Regions from separate parts of the Streptomyces sp. NBC_01176 genome, predicted to be linked through region 3. Evidence: riboswitches for the same ligand, from Rfam matches in the RefSeq annotation. Region 3 holds a riboswitch; each other region holds the start of a gene.

Region 1 (5,258 bases), 5.0 Mb from region 3:
TCGCTCAGCGCCTGCGCGGGGGTGCCGGGCAGGGTCGGGTCGGAGGTGAAGAGCCACTCGAGCATCTCTTCGTCGGTGAAGCCGTCGTCCCGCAGGAGCGTCAGGGTGCCGGTGAGGCCCTTGACGACCTTGTCCTCGTCGATGAAAGCGGCGGGGACGTGCAGCGCGCGGTTCTCACCACGGCGTACGGCGATCAGCTGGCCTTCCTTGACCAGCTGCCGGACGCGCGTCACCTCGACGCCGAACTGTTCGGCGATGTCGGGGAGGGTGAGCCAGGCGGGGACGAGAGCATCGATCTTTGCGTCAATCTCGGTCACGGGACAAGCCTGCCATCCCGGACTGACACTCGGTACCCGAGCGCCACCCGTCCCGCGTCAGAAGTGCGTGAATCTCGCGGAATTCCGCCGAATTCCGGCGCGGCGGCACCCGCGCGGGCCGGGCGGCGGCCGGGCCGCCGCCCGGAGAGGGAACCGGTCGGCCCGGGGTCCGCCGACCGAGGGAACCCCCGGCCCGGGGCCGACTCCTCGGCGTCGCCCGCCCCAGGGAAGACGTCGGAACCCGCTCAGACCATGGCGCCCGTCGGACGGGAGACCCCACCGGCCCAGGGCCGACCCGTCAGCGGCGCCCACCCGAAGGACGACCTCGGAACCCGCTCAGACCATGGCGCCCGTCGGGCGGGAGACCCCACCGGCCATGCGCCGACCCGTCAGCGTCGCCCACCCGAAGGAAAACCTCGGAACCCGCTCAGACCATGGCGCCCGTCGAGCGGGAGACGCCCTGGGCCGACCCCTCGGCATCGCCCGCCCCAGCGGAAGGCCTCGGAACCCGCTCAGACCATGGCGTCCCTCAGACATGGGACCCCACCGGCCCAGGGCCGACCCCTCGGCGTCGCCCGCCCCAGCGGAAGGCGTCGGAGCCCGCTCAGGCCATGGCGTCCTTCAGAGGGCGGGACGGATTCGACAGGATCTCCGGGTCCAGCGGCATGCCCGCCTCGATCAGACGGCGCCCCTGGGCCAGGTCGCGGGGGCGGCCCACCGCCAGGAGGGCGACGAGGCGGGAGTCGCGCAGCCAGCAGACCGTCCAGGCGGCGCCCGAGGAGTCGCCGCGCCAGACGGTCGTGTCGGCGGGCGCGTGGTGGCCGACGTACTGGACGAAACGGCCGAACTGCTCGGACCAGAAGTACGGAACCGGGTCGTACGCCGCCGGGGCCTCGCCGATGATGTTCGCCGCCACCGTGCGCGGTCCCTGCAGGGCGTTGTCCCAGTGGTGGACGAGAAGGCGCTCCTCGTACCGGCCCGAGGGGAAGGAGGCGCAGTCGCCGACCGCGTAGACGTCCGGCAGGGAGGTGCGCAGGTGGCTGTCGGCCACGACCTCGCGGTGGGCGCCGAGCTCGATGCCGGAGCCGGCCAGCCAGGCGGTGGCGGGCCGGGCGCCGATGCCGACGACCACGGCGCCCGCGGGCACCCGGGACCCGTCGTCGAGCACCACGGCGCCGGGCTCGACGCGCTCCACGCGCGCGTGGGTGCGCAGCGAGGCCCCGCTGTCCGCGTACCAGGCGGCCATCGGCGCGGCCACCTCCGCGGGCAGCGCCCCGGCCAGTGGCCGGTCGGCGGCCTCGACGACCGTCACCGCGCACCCGGCCTCGCGCGCCGCCGTCGCGAACTCCGCGCCGATCCAGCCCGCCCCGACCACCACGATGTCGTGCTGCCGGGCGAGCACCGGGCGCAGCCGTTCGGCGTCGTCCAGGGTGCGCAGGAGGTGGACGCCGGGCATGCCCTGCGCGCCGGGGAGCTGGATCGGTTCCGCGCCGGTCGCCAGGACCAGGACGTCGTAGGGCACCGGTCCCGTGCCGGTGTCCAGCTCGTGGTCCCCGGGGCGCAGGCCCAGCGCCTCGCAGCCGAGCTTCAGTTCGATGCCCAGTGCCTCGAAGTCGATGTCGAAGGCGGAGTGCTCGGCCTTGCCGAGCAGCACCGCCTTGGACAACGGCGGCCGGTCGTACGGCTGGTGCGGCTCGGCGCCGATCAGTGTCACTCCGCCGGTGAAGCCCTGTTCGCGCAGGGCGACCGCGGTCTGTACGCCGGCCATGCCCGCGCCCGCGATGACGACCCGGCGTGCCGTAGGCCCCTGCGCTTGCCCCTGCGTCTGCTCGCTCACCTGATCACCATAGACACCTGACAATCCGTCAGTCAGCGGACGTGCTCAGTGACCTGTTCCACAATGCGACTCGGTGTCAGCCGGACCGTTCGACGCGGGCGGCCTGTGCGGGGCCTACGAGGGGTTCGCCCTGTTCCACCACGCTCGTCCCGCTGCCCGTCCGCGACTCCCACTCCCAGGTCTCCTCCAGCCGCAGCCGGCCGTCGGAGAGCTCCACCACGTCCGACACGCAGTGCCCGCCGGACGTGGTGCCGTCGCGTCCCAGCTGTACGTACCGGAAGTCGAGGCGGTCGCCCTCCCGGGTCCCCAGGAGACGGCCGCGGACGATGTCGCCACCCGCGTACTCGGCCCAGATCTCGCCGTCCTTCTCGTGGTACGTGAACCGGGTGCCGGTCCCGACCTGGCCCGGCGCCTGGTCGGCTACCGGGGCGAGGACGAGGCCGTCGAGCGAACGGGCCATGGGCGGAGGCTCCCTTACTGAGGCCCGCGGCAGCGAGCTAGGGTGGTCAACGTAGAGCACTCGCGGGAGCCCGGACGCACCGGGCTGAGAGGGAGGCTGGCGGCCTCCGACCGTACGAACCTGATCCGGGTCATGCCGGCGAAGGGAGGGGCTGGACGCCCATGTCGCATACACCGGCGGAGAGGTCCGTCACGTCCGACGTCCTGGTGGTGGGCGGCGGGATCATCGGCCTGGTCACGGCGTGGCGGGCCGCCCAGCGCGGGTTCACCACGGCGGTCGTGGACCCGGAACCGGGCGGCGGGGCCGCACAGGTCGCCGCCGGAATGCTCGCGGCCGTCACCGAGCTGCACTACGGCGAGCAGACCCTGCTGGGCCTGAACCTCGCCTCCGCGCGCCGCTATCCGGACTTCGTCGCCGAGCTCACCGAGGCGGCGGGCCAGGACCTCGGTTATCGCCGGTGCGGCACGCTGGCCGTCGCCCTGGACTCCGACGACCGCGCCCATCTGCGTGAACTGCATGCCCTGCAGAACCGTTCGGGGCTCGACTCGGAGTGGCTCAGCGGCCGGGAGTGCCGCCGGCTGGAGCCGATGCTCGCGCCGGGTGTCCGTGGTGGTCTGCGCGTCGACGGCGACCACCAGATCGACCCGCGCCGCCTCGCGAAGGCCCTGGTCACTGCGTGTGAGCGAGCCGGAGTGGTGTTCCACAGGACCTGGGCGGAGCGGCTGACCGTGGTCCGGGAGCGGGCCACCGGGGTCGTCACCGCGGGCGGCGACCGGCTGGAGGCGACGCAGGTGGTGCTGGCCGCGGGCAGCCTCAGCGGGAGACTCGAGGGCGTGCCCGACGACGTGAGGCCGCCCGTCCGCCCGGTGAAGGGGCAGGTGCTGCGGCTGACCGTGCCGAAGCGGTACGCGCCCTTCCTGAGCCGCACCGTGCGGGCCGTGGTCCGCGGCAGCCAGGTCTATCTGGTGCCGCGCGAGAGCGGCGAGCTCGTCGTCGGCGCGACCAGCGAGGAGCTGGGCTGGGACACCACGGTGACCGCGGGCGGGGTGTACGAGCTGCTGCGCGACGCCCATGAGCTGGTGCCCGGGATCACCGAACTGCCGCTGACCGAGACCCGGGCCGGACTGCGCCCCGGCTCGCCCGACAACGCTCCGCTGCTCGGCCCGACCGGGCTCGACGGACTGCTGCTGGCCACCGGCCACCACCGCAACGGCGTCCTGCTCACTCCCGTCACCGGGGACGTCATGGCGCACGTCCTCGCCTCGGGGGAGCTCCCCGAGGAAGCGCGCCCCTTCACTCCCCACCGGTTCAGCCCGACACGCACGGAGCAGCCCGTATGAACATCCTCGTCAACGGCGAGCGCCGGCTCGTCGCCGCGGGCACCGCCCTCGACACGCTCGTCGCCACGCTCACGGCGGCGCCCTCCGGCGTCGCGGCCGCGCTCAACGAGACGGTCGTCCCGCGCACCCAGTGGTCGTCCACGTCCCTGCGCGAGGGAGACCGTGTCGAAGTCCTCACCGCTGTCCAAGGAGGCTGACCCATGGCCGACGATCCGTTCGTCCTCGGAGGTACGTCCTTCACGTCCCGGCTGATCATGGGTACGGGGGGTGCGCCCAGTCTCGACGTGCTGGAGCGGTCGCTCGTGGCGTCCGGGACGGAGCTGACGACGGTCGCGCTGCGCCGGGTGGATCCCGCGGCGCACGGCTCCGTCCTGTCCGTGCTCGACCGGCTCGGCATCCGCGTCCTGCCGAACACGGCGGGGTGCTTCACCGCGGGCGAGGCCGTGCTGACCGCGCGGCTCGCTCGGGAGGCGCTCGGCACCGATCTGGTCAAGCTGGAGGTCATCGCCGACGAGCGCACCCTGCTGCCCGACCCGATCGAGCTGCTCGACGCCGCGGAGACGCTGGTCGACGACGGCTTCACGGTGCTGCCGTACACGAACGACGACCCCGTGCTCGCGCGGAAGCTGGAGGATGTCGGGTGCGCGGCGGTCATGCCGCTCGGCTCACCCATCGGTTCGGGCCTGGGGATCCGCAACCCGCACAACTTCGAGCTGATCGTGGAGCACGCGCGCGTGCCGGTGATCCTGGACGCGGGGGCCGGTACGGCGTCGGACGCGGCGCTGGCGATGGAGCTGGGGTGTGCCGGTGTGATGCTCGCCTCGGCCGTGACACGGGCGCAGGAGCCGGTGCTGATGGCCGAGGGCATGAGGCACGCCGTGGAGGCGGGGCGTCTCGCGCGGCGTGCGGGGCGGATTCCCCGGCGGCACTTCGCCTCGGCGTCCTCTCCCGCCGAGGGTCTGGCGCGGCTGGATCCGGAGCGGCCGGCCTTCTAGCGCGGCGGCGCCGGGCATCGCGGCGGCGGGGGACCGGTGCCCGCCGTGGCACCGATTCGTGCCGTCACGGGCTCCTCCTGGCGGTCGCGTGACGGCGGTTTCCGGCCAGTGGGAGCGTGGGGCTCCGGGTGGTGGGGGTCGCCGCCGGCGGAGCGGGCCGCGTCACCTCTTCGGCGCGATGTGCGTCACAGGTCGGCTGCAGTCCCGCCCCGGTACGGGCCACAGCGAGAGCGCCAACGGCGACGGCTCGTAGACTCGCTTGCGTGGATACGACCCTTCAGGACCCGCTTGTCGGGCAGATGCTCGACG
Region 2 (5,258 bases), 1.3 Mb from region 3:
CCTCCGATGACCACGGCGATCGCGGTGGCGGCGAGCGCGTACTCCAGCGAGTTGCCGATCGCCTCGATCGGGGCCACCAGGAAGATGCCGCCGTCGTCGGAGGCGAGCGCCCTGTAGTAGCCGAGTCCGAAGCCGCCGGGGGTGTCCAGGGATCGCTGGACCAGGACTCCGAGCGGCAGCACGAGCAGGACGGCGATGCTCGCGAGCACTCCCGTGAGCAGTGCCCACTGCCCGGCCCCGCGCGGCCGGCGGGCGGTCGTCTCCGGGGCCACCAGACGCAGGGCGGTCTCCCGGCGGCGTACGGTCGCGGCGTGGACGGCGAGGATCGCGCCGACGGCCACGAACTGGATGATCGTCAGCACCGCCGCCGTCGCGAGGTCGAAGATCTCCGAGGTCTGCCGGTAGATCTCGACCTCGAGGGTGGAGAAGGTCGGCCCGCCGAGGATCTGGACCACCCCGAACGAGGTGAAGGTGAAGAGAAAGACCATGAGCGCGGCGGCGGCGACGGCCGGGCTCAGGGCCGGCAGCGTCACCGTGCGCCAGGCCGCGAACCGGGAAGCGCCGAGCATGCGCGCGGCCTCCTCCTGGCGCGGGTCGAGCTGCGACCAGAGCCCGCCGACCGTGCGGACGACCACCGCGTAGTTGAAGAAGACGTGCGCGAGCAGGATCGCCCAGACGGTGGTGTCGAGCCGGACGCCCCACAGGCCGTCCAGGAGTCCCCCGCGGCCGATGAGCGCCAGGAACGCCGTGCCGACGACGACGGTGGGCAGTACGAACGGGACGGTCACCACCGCGCGCAGCACCTGCTTGCCCCGGAAGTCGAAGCGCGCGAAGACATACGCGCCGGGGAGCGCGATCAGCAGCGTGAGCGCTGTCGAGGCGAGCGCCTGCCAGGTGGTGAACCACAGCACGTGCCGGATGTCGGCCTGGCCGAGCACCTCGCCGATCCGTCCGAGCCGCCAGACCCCGTCGACCTCGAGACCGCGGGCCACGATCGCCGCGACGGGGTAGGCGAAGAAGACGGCGAAGAACACGACCGGCAGGGCCATGAGCCACAGCCGCGTCGCGCTCCCACGCCTCCTGGGCGCCGCCTCGGCTACTTCAGTACGAGCGAGGTCCACGACTTGACCCACTGGTCACGGTTCTTGGCGATCTCGGCGGGGGCCAGGGTCTCGGGGTGCGCGGCCTGCGGGCCGAACTTCACGAACACCTCGGGCACCTTCGCGGTCTCACGCACCGGGTACACGAACATGTTCAGCGGCATGTCCTCCTGGAACCTGAGGCTGATGAGGAAGTCGAGGAGCGCCTTGCCGCCCTTCGTGTTCTTCGCGTTGTCCAGCAGCCCCGCGTACTCGACCTGGCGGAAGCAGGTGCCGTTCGCGACCCCGGTCGGCGCGGTCTTCGGCTTCGGGTCGGCGTAGACCACCTCGGCGGGCGGCGAGGAGGCGTACGAGACGACCAGCGGCCGGTCGGCCTTGGCCTTCTTGCCGCCCGCGGAGCCCGAGAACTCGTCGTTGTAGGCCTGCTCCCAGCCGTCGACCACCTTCACGCCGTTGGCCTTGAGCTTCTTCCAGTAGCCCTGCCACCCGGCGTCCCCGTACTTCGCGGCGGTGCCGAGCAGGAAACCGAGGCCGGGCGAGGACGTGGACGCGTTCTCGGTGACGAGGAGGTTCCTGTACGCGGGCTTGATCAGGTCGTCGAAGGAGGTGGGCGGGGCCAGCTCGTGCTTGCTGAAGTAGGCCTTGTCGTAGTTGACGCAGATGTCGCCGGAGTCGATGGGCGTGACCCGGTGCTTCTCCTGGTCGACCCGGTAGCGCTGGACGATCTGGTCGGAGCCCTTGGGCTCGTACGGCTGGAACAGCCCGTTGTCGAGCGCCCGGGAGAGCAGGGTGTTGTCGACGCCGAAGAAGACGTCGCCCTGCGGGTTGTCCTTGGTCAGGATGGCCTTGTTGACGGCCTGGCCGGCGTCGCCGTCCTTGAGGATCCTGACCTTGTAACCCGACTCCTGCTCGAAGGCGTGCAGCACGCTCTTGGAGTAGGCGAAGGAGTCGTGGCTGACGAGGGTCACGGTCCTGGAGTCGGCGGCCTTGTCGCCGGAACCGGACGAGCCGCACGCGGACAGCGTGACGAGACCCAGTGCGACGACCAGGGCCGCGGTCGTCCGCCTCTTGGTGCTCACTTTGGTGCTCACTGGATTCCTCCTGGGGTGACCAGGAAGAGACGCGGCCCTGCCCGGGAACTCGGCGGTTCCCGGGCAGGGCGCAACAGCTTGAGTGATGCCCGAACTTCCTACCCAGAATGACCTGGGCGAGGTTCAGAGGGTCTGCGGCCCACCGGTGCTCCGGCTGCCGCACTCTCAGCGCTGTGGCGCTCCCCTGTCGGAATATGAAGATGTCGGAATATGAAAATGTACGTGCCGGGTCAGACTACCGCTCGGTCGCCGCGAGCTGGCCGCACGCCCCGTCGATCTCCTGGCCCCGGGTGTCCCGGACGGTGACCGGCACGCCGTGGGCCGCGATGGCCTCGACGAACGCCTTCTCGTCCTCGGGCCGCGAGGCGGTCCACTTCGAGCCCGGGGTCGGGTTCAGCGGGATGAGGTTGACGTGCACGGGCTTGCCCCTGAGCAGCCGCCCGAGCCGGTCACCGCGCCACGCCTGGTCGTTGATGTCCCGGATGAGGGCGTACTCGATGGAGAGCCGGCGCCCCGACTTGGCCGCGTACTCCCAGCCCGCGTCGAGCACCTCCCGCACCTTCCACCGTGTGTTCACGGGGACGAGGGTGTCGCGCAGCTCGTCGTCCGGCGCGTGCAGGGAGATGGCGAGGCGGCACTTGAAGCCCTCGTCGGAGAACCGGTGGATGGCCGGGACCAGTCCGACCGTCGACACGGTGATGCCGCGCTGGGAGAGTCCGACGCCGTCCGGCTCGGGGTCGGTGAGCGCGCGGATGGCGCCCACGACCCGCTTGTAGTTGGCGAGCGGCTCTCCCATACCCATGAAGACGATGTTGCTCAGCCGCGCCGGGCCCCCGGGGATCTCCCCGTCCCGCAGCGCCCGCATGCCGTCCACGATCTGGTGCACGATCTCGCCGGTCGACAGGTTCCGGTCGAGCCCGGCCTGGCCGGTGGCACAGAACGGGCAGTTCATCCCGCACCCCGCCTGGGAGCTGATGCACATGGTCACCCGGTCCGGGTAGCGCATCAGCACGGACTCGACGAGCGTGCCGTCGAAGAGCCGCCACAGGGTCTTGCGCGTGGTCTCCTGGTCGGTCGACAGATGCCGCACGACGGTCATCAGCTCGGGAAGCAGCGCTTCCTGGAGCTTGCCGCGCGCGGCGGCCGGGATGTCCGTCCACTCCGCGGGATCGTGCGCGAACCGCGCGAAGTAGTGCTGCGAGAGCTGCTTGGCGCGAAACGGCTTCTCCCCGATCGCGGCAACGGCCTCCTTACGCTCGGCGGGCGTGAGGTCGGCAAGGTGCCGCGGCGGCTTCTTGGCTCCGCGGGGGGCGACGAATGTGAGTTCTCCGGGCTTCGGCATAACCCTTCCAGTGTCGCAGATCAACTCGGGGAGCCCAGGCCAGAGCGGGGTGGGGGTGGTCACCCACGGGTGCCGCCTGTCAGCTTTGGTCGACCTCGCACGGCCCAGGGACGGCCCAGCACGGTCCTCGGTCGGACCCTCGTGGCGATGTCAGTGCCGGTGGCTATGGTGCGACGACCATCGAGCGCGACTCATCGGGGAGGGGCCATGGGAGCCAAAACGGGACTGCTCATCTACGCAAACGGCGAGGTGCCGGCCCTGCTGCGGCAGGCGGGGGCGGCGGACCTGGCGCGGACGTCCGAGATGATGCGGCGCCTTTACCCGGGCTGGGAGATCGAACAGCTCCCCGGCTCGACGCTGGGGGGCGGCGTGTACCCGCCGAAAGACACGGCGTACGCAGCGAGCCGACCGGGCGTGGAGATCGTCTGCGACCAACGGGTGATGATCGACTTCCCGTCCCAGCTTCCCGAGCACCTCGTCGCGGCGAGCGCCGGCCGACGGCTCGTCCTGCACGCCATGCACAGCGTCGTCGACTGGCTCGCGTTCGCGGTGTGGGAGGACGGGCGCCTGGTCCGCTCCCTGAGCCTGTCGCCGGACAGCGGCATCATCGAGAACCTCGGCGAACCGCTCCCCTTCGAGCTGCCCTACTGGGCCGGCGACCGCCCCGCGGACATCGCCCCCTGGCCCGACGAGGACGAAGAGCCGTACCCGCTGCCCTTCCACCCGTTGGACCTAGGCGAAGATGCCCTCCGCGCACTCTGCGGCTTCGTCCAGGAGGGCCGCCCCGAACCTGACGACATCAACGCATACGGCATCGACCTCCACGGATTCCACGTGCGGGACCCTCACGGGCCTGACCCTGCGGAGGAAGAAGCGAAGTTGAAAAAGATCATGGAAACCATGGGGTCGCCGCGCTTCTACACGCTGGGCCCCGATGGCTCGCTGATCGAGCGCGACGGCCTGTAGCCCACGACCGCTTCGTCCCGAAGCAGCGCGGGCCCGTGCTCAGCCTTGGCCCGGTGTGCTCCTCACCTGCGCTGACAGGCCGCAGACGCCGCGGTCCGTCGGCGTTGTCATGCGGTTGAACACTCGCGACTGCCGCTCCTCGCGTGCGCGAAACACCGGTGCGGGAGCACTGAAGGCTGCCTTACGATCCGTACTGCCTGCGTCGGCCGGCCCGCAGCACCAGCCCGTTGTGAAGGGGGCCACCCCCAGTGTGGGACGGAGCGTTCTACCGCGTCCGACGTGACGATTACGAGATCTGCTTCGTCCCCGACGCCGGGATGCCTCTTGACGAAATCGATGACGTCGACATGTGGGTGATCTTCAACAACGGGCACCGCTGGTCGGGGACGATCCACACCCTGGATGTCGTGCATCGCCTCATGGATCGTTGGCAGCAGACCGGCGAATGCCTTGGGGGCAGGTTCTTCTACACCTGGGATGGACTGATCGTCCGCGACAGAGGCATCGCCGGGATGGTCGATGTCGTCGACAACCTTGTTCGGAGCGGTGACTACAGAAACGTCTTCCGTGACGTCGGTCCAGAAGACACGGATGCCTGACCTCTTCGTGCCGAACTCTCCGCCGCGGGGTCGTCGAGGCATGAAGGCCCAGCTTTCCGGGTTCACACTGGCCGGTCTGGGCCTTTGCCGTGCCTTCGGGCTACTGGGCGCGGGTAGTTTCGAACCGCCGACATCCGCCTTGTAAGTTCGCTCCGCAACC
Region 3 (5,258 bases):
TGCCCGTGGAACCGCGGCGTGGCAAGGTGTCGTGAGGTGTGGTGTGCGCCGGGCGACACTCCCGGGAGGCTGCCGCCCGCGAGCGGCCCGAGGTGCCTAAGGATCTCTCGACGGGTAGAGATCGTATCCGGGCCACGGGTTTTGGAGTCGCGGATCAGAATGATGGTGGGATGCCACAGGGCGCGAGCCCTGCGAGCGAGGGCGTCGGCCTGCCGGAGCGCGGTGGCGGTGCTCTCCCGGTCCCCGCTCGGCGCGCCGAACCGGACGCTCGGTCGGCGTATCGCGGCCACTCCACCCCGGACGACGGACCCGGCACGGACGACGGACCCGGCACGCGCGTCGCACACGCGTCCCGGGAGCGAGGTCGGCGATCCCGTGGCGCACGCGGTCCTGCTCCGCGTATCCGACGTGGCCCTGCTCCCCGTATCGCGCGCCGGCCGGTCGGCGATGCCCTCCGGCCGCTCGCCACCCGCGTCGCGTGCCCACGACATCCCGCGCCATACGACCCGGAGTGCCCCAATGATCACACCCCCGCGCGCGGTGCGCGACCGCATCCTCTCCCTGTCGCCCACGGAACTGCCCGCCTACATATACGACTTGGTGGCACTGCGCGCCCACGCCGCTTCCGTCAGAGCCGCGCTGCCGGATCGCGTCGAGCTGTACTACGCGGTCGAGGCCAACGGGGAACCGGAGATCCTGGCCGAACTCGGCCCGTACGTCGACGGTTACAAGGTGTCCTCCGGCATCGAACTGGACCATGTCGCCGAGGCCGCCGTGGACCGCCCGCGGGTCTTCGGAGGCACGGAGAAGACCCCGACGGAGCTGGCGGACGCGCTGGAGCGGGGCGTGACACGCTTCCAGGTCGAGAGCGAGTACGAGCTGTACATGCTGGCCGGGCTGGCCCAGCGGCACGCTCCGGACCGCCGGGTGGCGGTGCTGCTCCGGTTCGACCTCCCGGTTGACGGCCTCCTCGCGGCGGACGGCGGCGGGTCCGCCACCCCCTCCGGCCTCGATCCGGCCCGTGCCGACGTGATCGTCGGCCTGCTCACGGACGGCAGTTATCCGAGCCTCGAACTGCGCGGTGTCCACGCCCACTTGGCCAACGGGGTGCACGCCGAGGAGCATGTGGCGCTGGCCGAGTCCGTCGTCGCCTGGACCCTGGAACTGGCCGCCCGGAACGGCCTTCAGCTCACCGAGGTGGACCTCGGGGGCGGCATGGCGGTGGACTACGACCGCCCCGAGCGCCGCTTCGACTGGCACGCCTACGGCGAGGGCCTCGCCCGACTCGCCGCGGCCCACCCGGAACTGACGCTGCGGATCGAGCCCGGCCGCGCGCTGACCGCGTACTGCGGCTGGTACGCGAGCGAGGTACTGGACGTCGAGCACGGCTCCAGCGAGGACTTCGCCGTCATCCGCGGCGGCGCCGTCCACCTGAGCACCCCGGTGAACGGGCGGCACGACCAGCCCTGGTCCGTTCTCGAAGTGGAGCCGTGGCCGTACTCCTGGCCGCGTCCCGTGGTGCGGAGGGAGCGCGCCACCCTCACCGGCCAGCTGAGCACGCCGAAGGACGTCCTGGTCCGCGACGTCCGGGCGCAGGGACTGCGGGCCGGCGACCGCGTGGTGTTCTCCCTCGCGGGCGCCTACATCTCGTCCGCCCCGCACCCGGCCCCCGCGCGCTATCCGGAACCCGGGTTCCACTTCCTGGACGCGGGCGCCGGCGGCGACCGGTCCCGATGACCGTGCGACCGAACACCAGGAGTTGCCGTCGGGAGCGCGGCGGCGCATCCTCGGACACGCCTGGCAGGATCGTGTGCCGGACCAGGAGAGTGGCATGACCGTCGAACCGACCGACTTCACGACAGACAACCCGCTCGACTTCTCGTACGAGACCCGGCCCGGCCGGGTCGTCTTCCGGCCCGGCGCCGCCGTGTCCGCGACCCCCGGCGAGGTCGCCCGGCTCGGTCTGCACAGGGTGCTGGTGGTCTGCGGCGGCCGGGGCGAGGCCACCGCACGGGCGGTCGCCGACGCGCTGGGCGGCCAGTGCGCGGGGCTGCACGCCGAGGCCCGGATGCACGTACCCGCCGAGGTCGCCGCCCAGGCCGTCGAGGTGGCCCGCGAGATGCGCGCCGACGGTTGTGTGGCGGTCGGGGGCGGCTCCGCGATCGGCCTCGGCAAGGCGATCGCGCTGCGCACCGGGCTGCCGCTGATCGCCGTACCGTCCACCTACTCCGGCTCCGAGATGACCTCGGTGTGGGGCCTGACCGAAGACGGCGCCAAGCGCACCGGACGCGACCTCGTCGTCCAGCCCCGAAGCGTCGTCTACGATCCCGAGCTCACCCTCGGTCTCCCCGTCCCCCTCTCCGTGACCAGCGGCGTCAACGCCCTCGCGCACGCCGTCGAAGCCCTGTACGCGCCCGATGCCTCGCCCCTCGTCTCCCTCATGGCCGGGGAGGGCGTCCGGGCGATGACGGGCGCCCTGCCGGACGTGGCCGCCGACCCCGGCGACCTCGACGCGCGCAGCCGCGCCCTGTACGGCGCGTGGCTGTGCGGCGCCTGCCTCGGCGCGACCACCATGGGCCTGCACCACAAGCTGTGCCACGTCCTCGGCGGCACCTTCGGCCTGCCGCACGCCGAGACGCACACCGTGGTCCTGCCCTACGCCCTCGCCTACAACGCGCCCGCCGCGCCCCGGGCGATCGCCACTCTGTCCCGGGTGCTCGGCACGGACGACGTCCCCCGCGCCCTGCGGGAGTTCGCCGGAGGTCTGGGCGCACCCCGTACCCTCGCCGAACTCGGCCTGGAGGAGGCCGACTTGGCGGTGGCCGCAGCACAGGTCGCCGGCCAGGCATACCCGAACCCGCGCGAGGTCACCGCGCACGGCGTGCTGGGCCTGCTGACAGCGGCGTACGAGGGCTGGGAGCCGCGCGTCGGCTCCTAGCGCCGCGGCGCATCGCCCGCCGTCCACCACGCATCGACCCCGCGCACCCCGCGCACCCCGCGCACCCCGCGCACCCCGCGCACCCCGCGCACCCGACGAACCCCGCGGACCCCGCGGACCCCGCGGACCCCGCGCCGATTCGCCGGCCCCGCGCTCCCACGCGCACGGTCGGTGCGCACCCTGCCTGGGACGAACGCGCGGACCGGGCTATCCTGACGCCGAACCGGACACGGGGTGCCCCGCACGAGGGCTGAGATCACACCCGTCGAACCTGAACCAGTTAGGACTGGCGGAGGGATGTCTCATGTCGTTGCCGTATGCCCGTGGTGAAGTGGCCGTCGGGGGCCCGCAGGGCGTCTTCGACGGGCGGATGCCCGAGGCTCCCGGCGATCTGCGCGTCGAGGCGCGCGGCATCGCCCCGGTGCCGGAGGACCACCGCTACGGCGGCCCCGGCCGCCTGTTCACCGTGTGGTTCGCCCCCAACCTGACGATGACCGGTGTCTTCACCGGCACCGTGGGCGTCGCGCTCGGCCTGGACTTCTCCACCGCGCTGACCGCCGTCGTGCTGGGCACCCTGCTGGGCGCGGTGCCGACGGCGTACCTCGGCACCTGGGGCAGCCAGACCGGCGCCGGACAGCTGCCGCTCGCCCGGCTCGCGTTCGGGCGGGCCGTGCTGGTGCCGGGTGCGCTCCAGTGGCTGTCCTCGATCGCCTGGGACGCCCTGATCGGCCTGTTCGGCGGGGACGCGCTGGCCCAGCTGTGCGGCTGGCCGTTCTGGCTGGGAGTGCTGGTCATGATGGGCGCGCAGGGAGCGCTCGGCGTCCTCGGGTACGAGGTGATCCACCGGCTCCAGACCGTGATGACGTTCGCCCTCGCCGCCGCCTTCGCCGCGCTGACGGTGAAGCTCCTGAACGGCGACCACCCCGCCGCCACCGCCTCCGCGCACGGCGCCGACCGGGCCGGGGCGTTCGTCCTGACCTGCACCATCGCCCTCAGCCTGGCGCTGTCCTGGGCCCCCTACGCCAGCGACTTCAGCCGTTATCTGCCGCGCACGGCATCCCGGCCGCGCATGTTCTGGTGCACGCTCGCCGGTGTCAGTGTGTCCTTCGTGGCCGTCCAGGCGCTCGGCCTGTGGGGCGCCTCCGTCTTCACCGACCAGACCGCCCGCGGCGTCGACACCCTGCTCGGCGGCGGTGTCCTCGGCGCCTTCGGGCTGCTCGCCGTGGCCCTGGCCGCGCTGAGCAGCAACGCCATGAACGACTACAGCGGCTCGCTCGCCCTGCAGACCATGGGCGTACGCCTGCCGCGCCCGGCCGCCGCCGCGCTGGCGGCCGTCCTCGGCTTCCCGCTGGTGCTCTGGATGCACGCCGCCGACACCACGACCCGGTTCCAGAACGTGCTGCTGCTCGTCGGCTACTGGATCCCCGGGTTCGTCGCGATCGTCGCCGTCGACTGGCTCGTCCGGGCCAGGGCGCGCGCCGGCGCACCGATCGACCTGTCCGCCGAGAGCGCCCGCCCGCAGCCGTGGTGGCCCGCGCTGGTGGCGTTCGTCGGCGCCTTCGCCGCGGCGGTGCCGTTCATGAGCACCAGCCTGTACGTCGGTCCGGTCGCCCGCGCCCTGCACGGAGCGGACCTCGCCTACGGGGTGGCGTTCCTCGCGGCCCTCGCGGTGTACGCGCCGCTGCGGCTGCGTCGCTGACCACGGCCGCGGCCGGCCACGGGCCCTGTCGTCCCGCACCCCTCACCCGTCCCGCCTCACCCGCCCGCCTCATCCGTCTCGTCTCTCGTACGGAGCGAACCCGTCATGTCCTCGAACACGCCCGCCGCCCCGCCCCGCGTCCTGACCGTCGCCGGTTCGGACTCGGGTGGCGGCGCCGGCATCCAGGCCGACCTCAAGACCATGCTGGCGCTCGGCGCGCACGGGATGAGCGTGCTGACCGCGGTCACCGCGCAGAACTCCCTCGGTGTGCAGGGAGCCTGGGAACTTCCCGCGGAGGCGGTGCGCGCGCAGTACCGCAGCGTCGTGGACGACATCGGGGTGCAGGCGGTGAAGACCGGCATGCTCGGCTCCGTGCTGCTCGTCGAGACCGTCGCCGAGCTGCTGTCGGACGTCGCCGCGCCCGTGGTGGTGGATCCGGTGAGCGTCTCCAAGCACGGTGACCGGCTGCTGGCCGACGACGCGCTGGACGCCGTACGGGCCGCGCTGCTGCCGGTCGCGACGGTGGTCACGCCGAATCTCGACGAGACCGCAGAGCTCACGGGAATCGAGGTGACGGACGAGCGGGACATGGGCCGCGCCGCGGAACGGCTGCTGTCCTAC

The links. Region 3 has a riboswitch for thiamine pyrophosphate ahead of OG199_RS08305 (purine-cytosine permease family protein). Riboswitches for the same ligand answer to the same signal wherever they lie in the genome.
Region 1: linked by a shared signal. The riboswitch ahead of thiO (glycine oxidase ThiO) and the one ahead of OG199_RS08305 (purine-cytosine permease family protein) in region 3 are both predicted to bind thiamine pyrophosphate.
Region 2: linked by a shared signal. The riboswitch ahead of OG199_RS13780 (thiamine ABC transporter substrate binding subunit) and the one ahead of OG199_RS08305 (purine-cytosine permease family protein) in region 3 are both predicted to bind thiamine pyrophosphate.

What each region holds. Positions count from the first base shown of each region.
Region 1 covers NZ_CP108600.1:6,943,238-6,948,495, reverse strand. The annotation lists gene OG199_RS30050 (Rv2175c family DNA-binding protein) at 1-317, opposite strand, end outside; gene OG199_RS30045 (FAD-dependent oxidoreductase) at 922-2,154, opposite strand; gene OG199_RS30040 (hypothetical protein) at 2,231-2,614, opposite strand; TPP riboswitch at 2,667-2,778, shown strand; gene thiO (glycine oxidase ThiO) at 2,776-3,954, shown strand; gene thiS (sulfur carrier protein ThiS) at 3,951-4,151, shown strand; gene OG199_RS30025 (thiazole synthase) at 4,155-4,949, shown strand; gene pknB (Stk1 family PASTA domain-containing Ser/Thr kinase) at 5,213-5,258, shown strand, end outside.
Region 2 covers NZ_CP108600.1:3,267,354-3,272,611, forward strand. The annotation lists gene OG199_RS13775 (ABC transporter permease) at 1-1,121, opposite strand, end outside; gene OG199_RS13780 (thiamine ABC transporter substrate binding subunit) at 1,097-2,191, opposite strand; TPP riboswitch at 2,269-2,387, opposite strand; gene rlmN (23S rRNA (adenine(2503)-C(2))-methyltransferase RlmN) at 2,427-3,533, opposite strand; gene OG199_RS13790 (DUF6928 family protein) at 3,741-4,499, shown strand; gene OG199_RS13795 (hypothetical protein) at 4,748-5,098, shown strand.
Region 3 covers NZ_CP108600.1:1,977,966-1,983,223, reverse strand. The annotation lists gene OG199_RS08315 (type III PLP-dependent enzyme) at 520-1,737, shown strand; gene OG199_RS08310 (maleylacetate reductase) at 1,832-2,938, shown strand; TPP riboswitch at 3,159-3,253, shown strand; gene OG199_RS08305 (purine-cytosine permease family protein) at 3,243-4,637, shown strand; gene thiD (bifunctional hydroxymethylpyrimidine kinase/phosphomethylpyrimidine kinase) at 4,743-5,258, shown strand, end outside.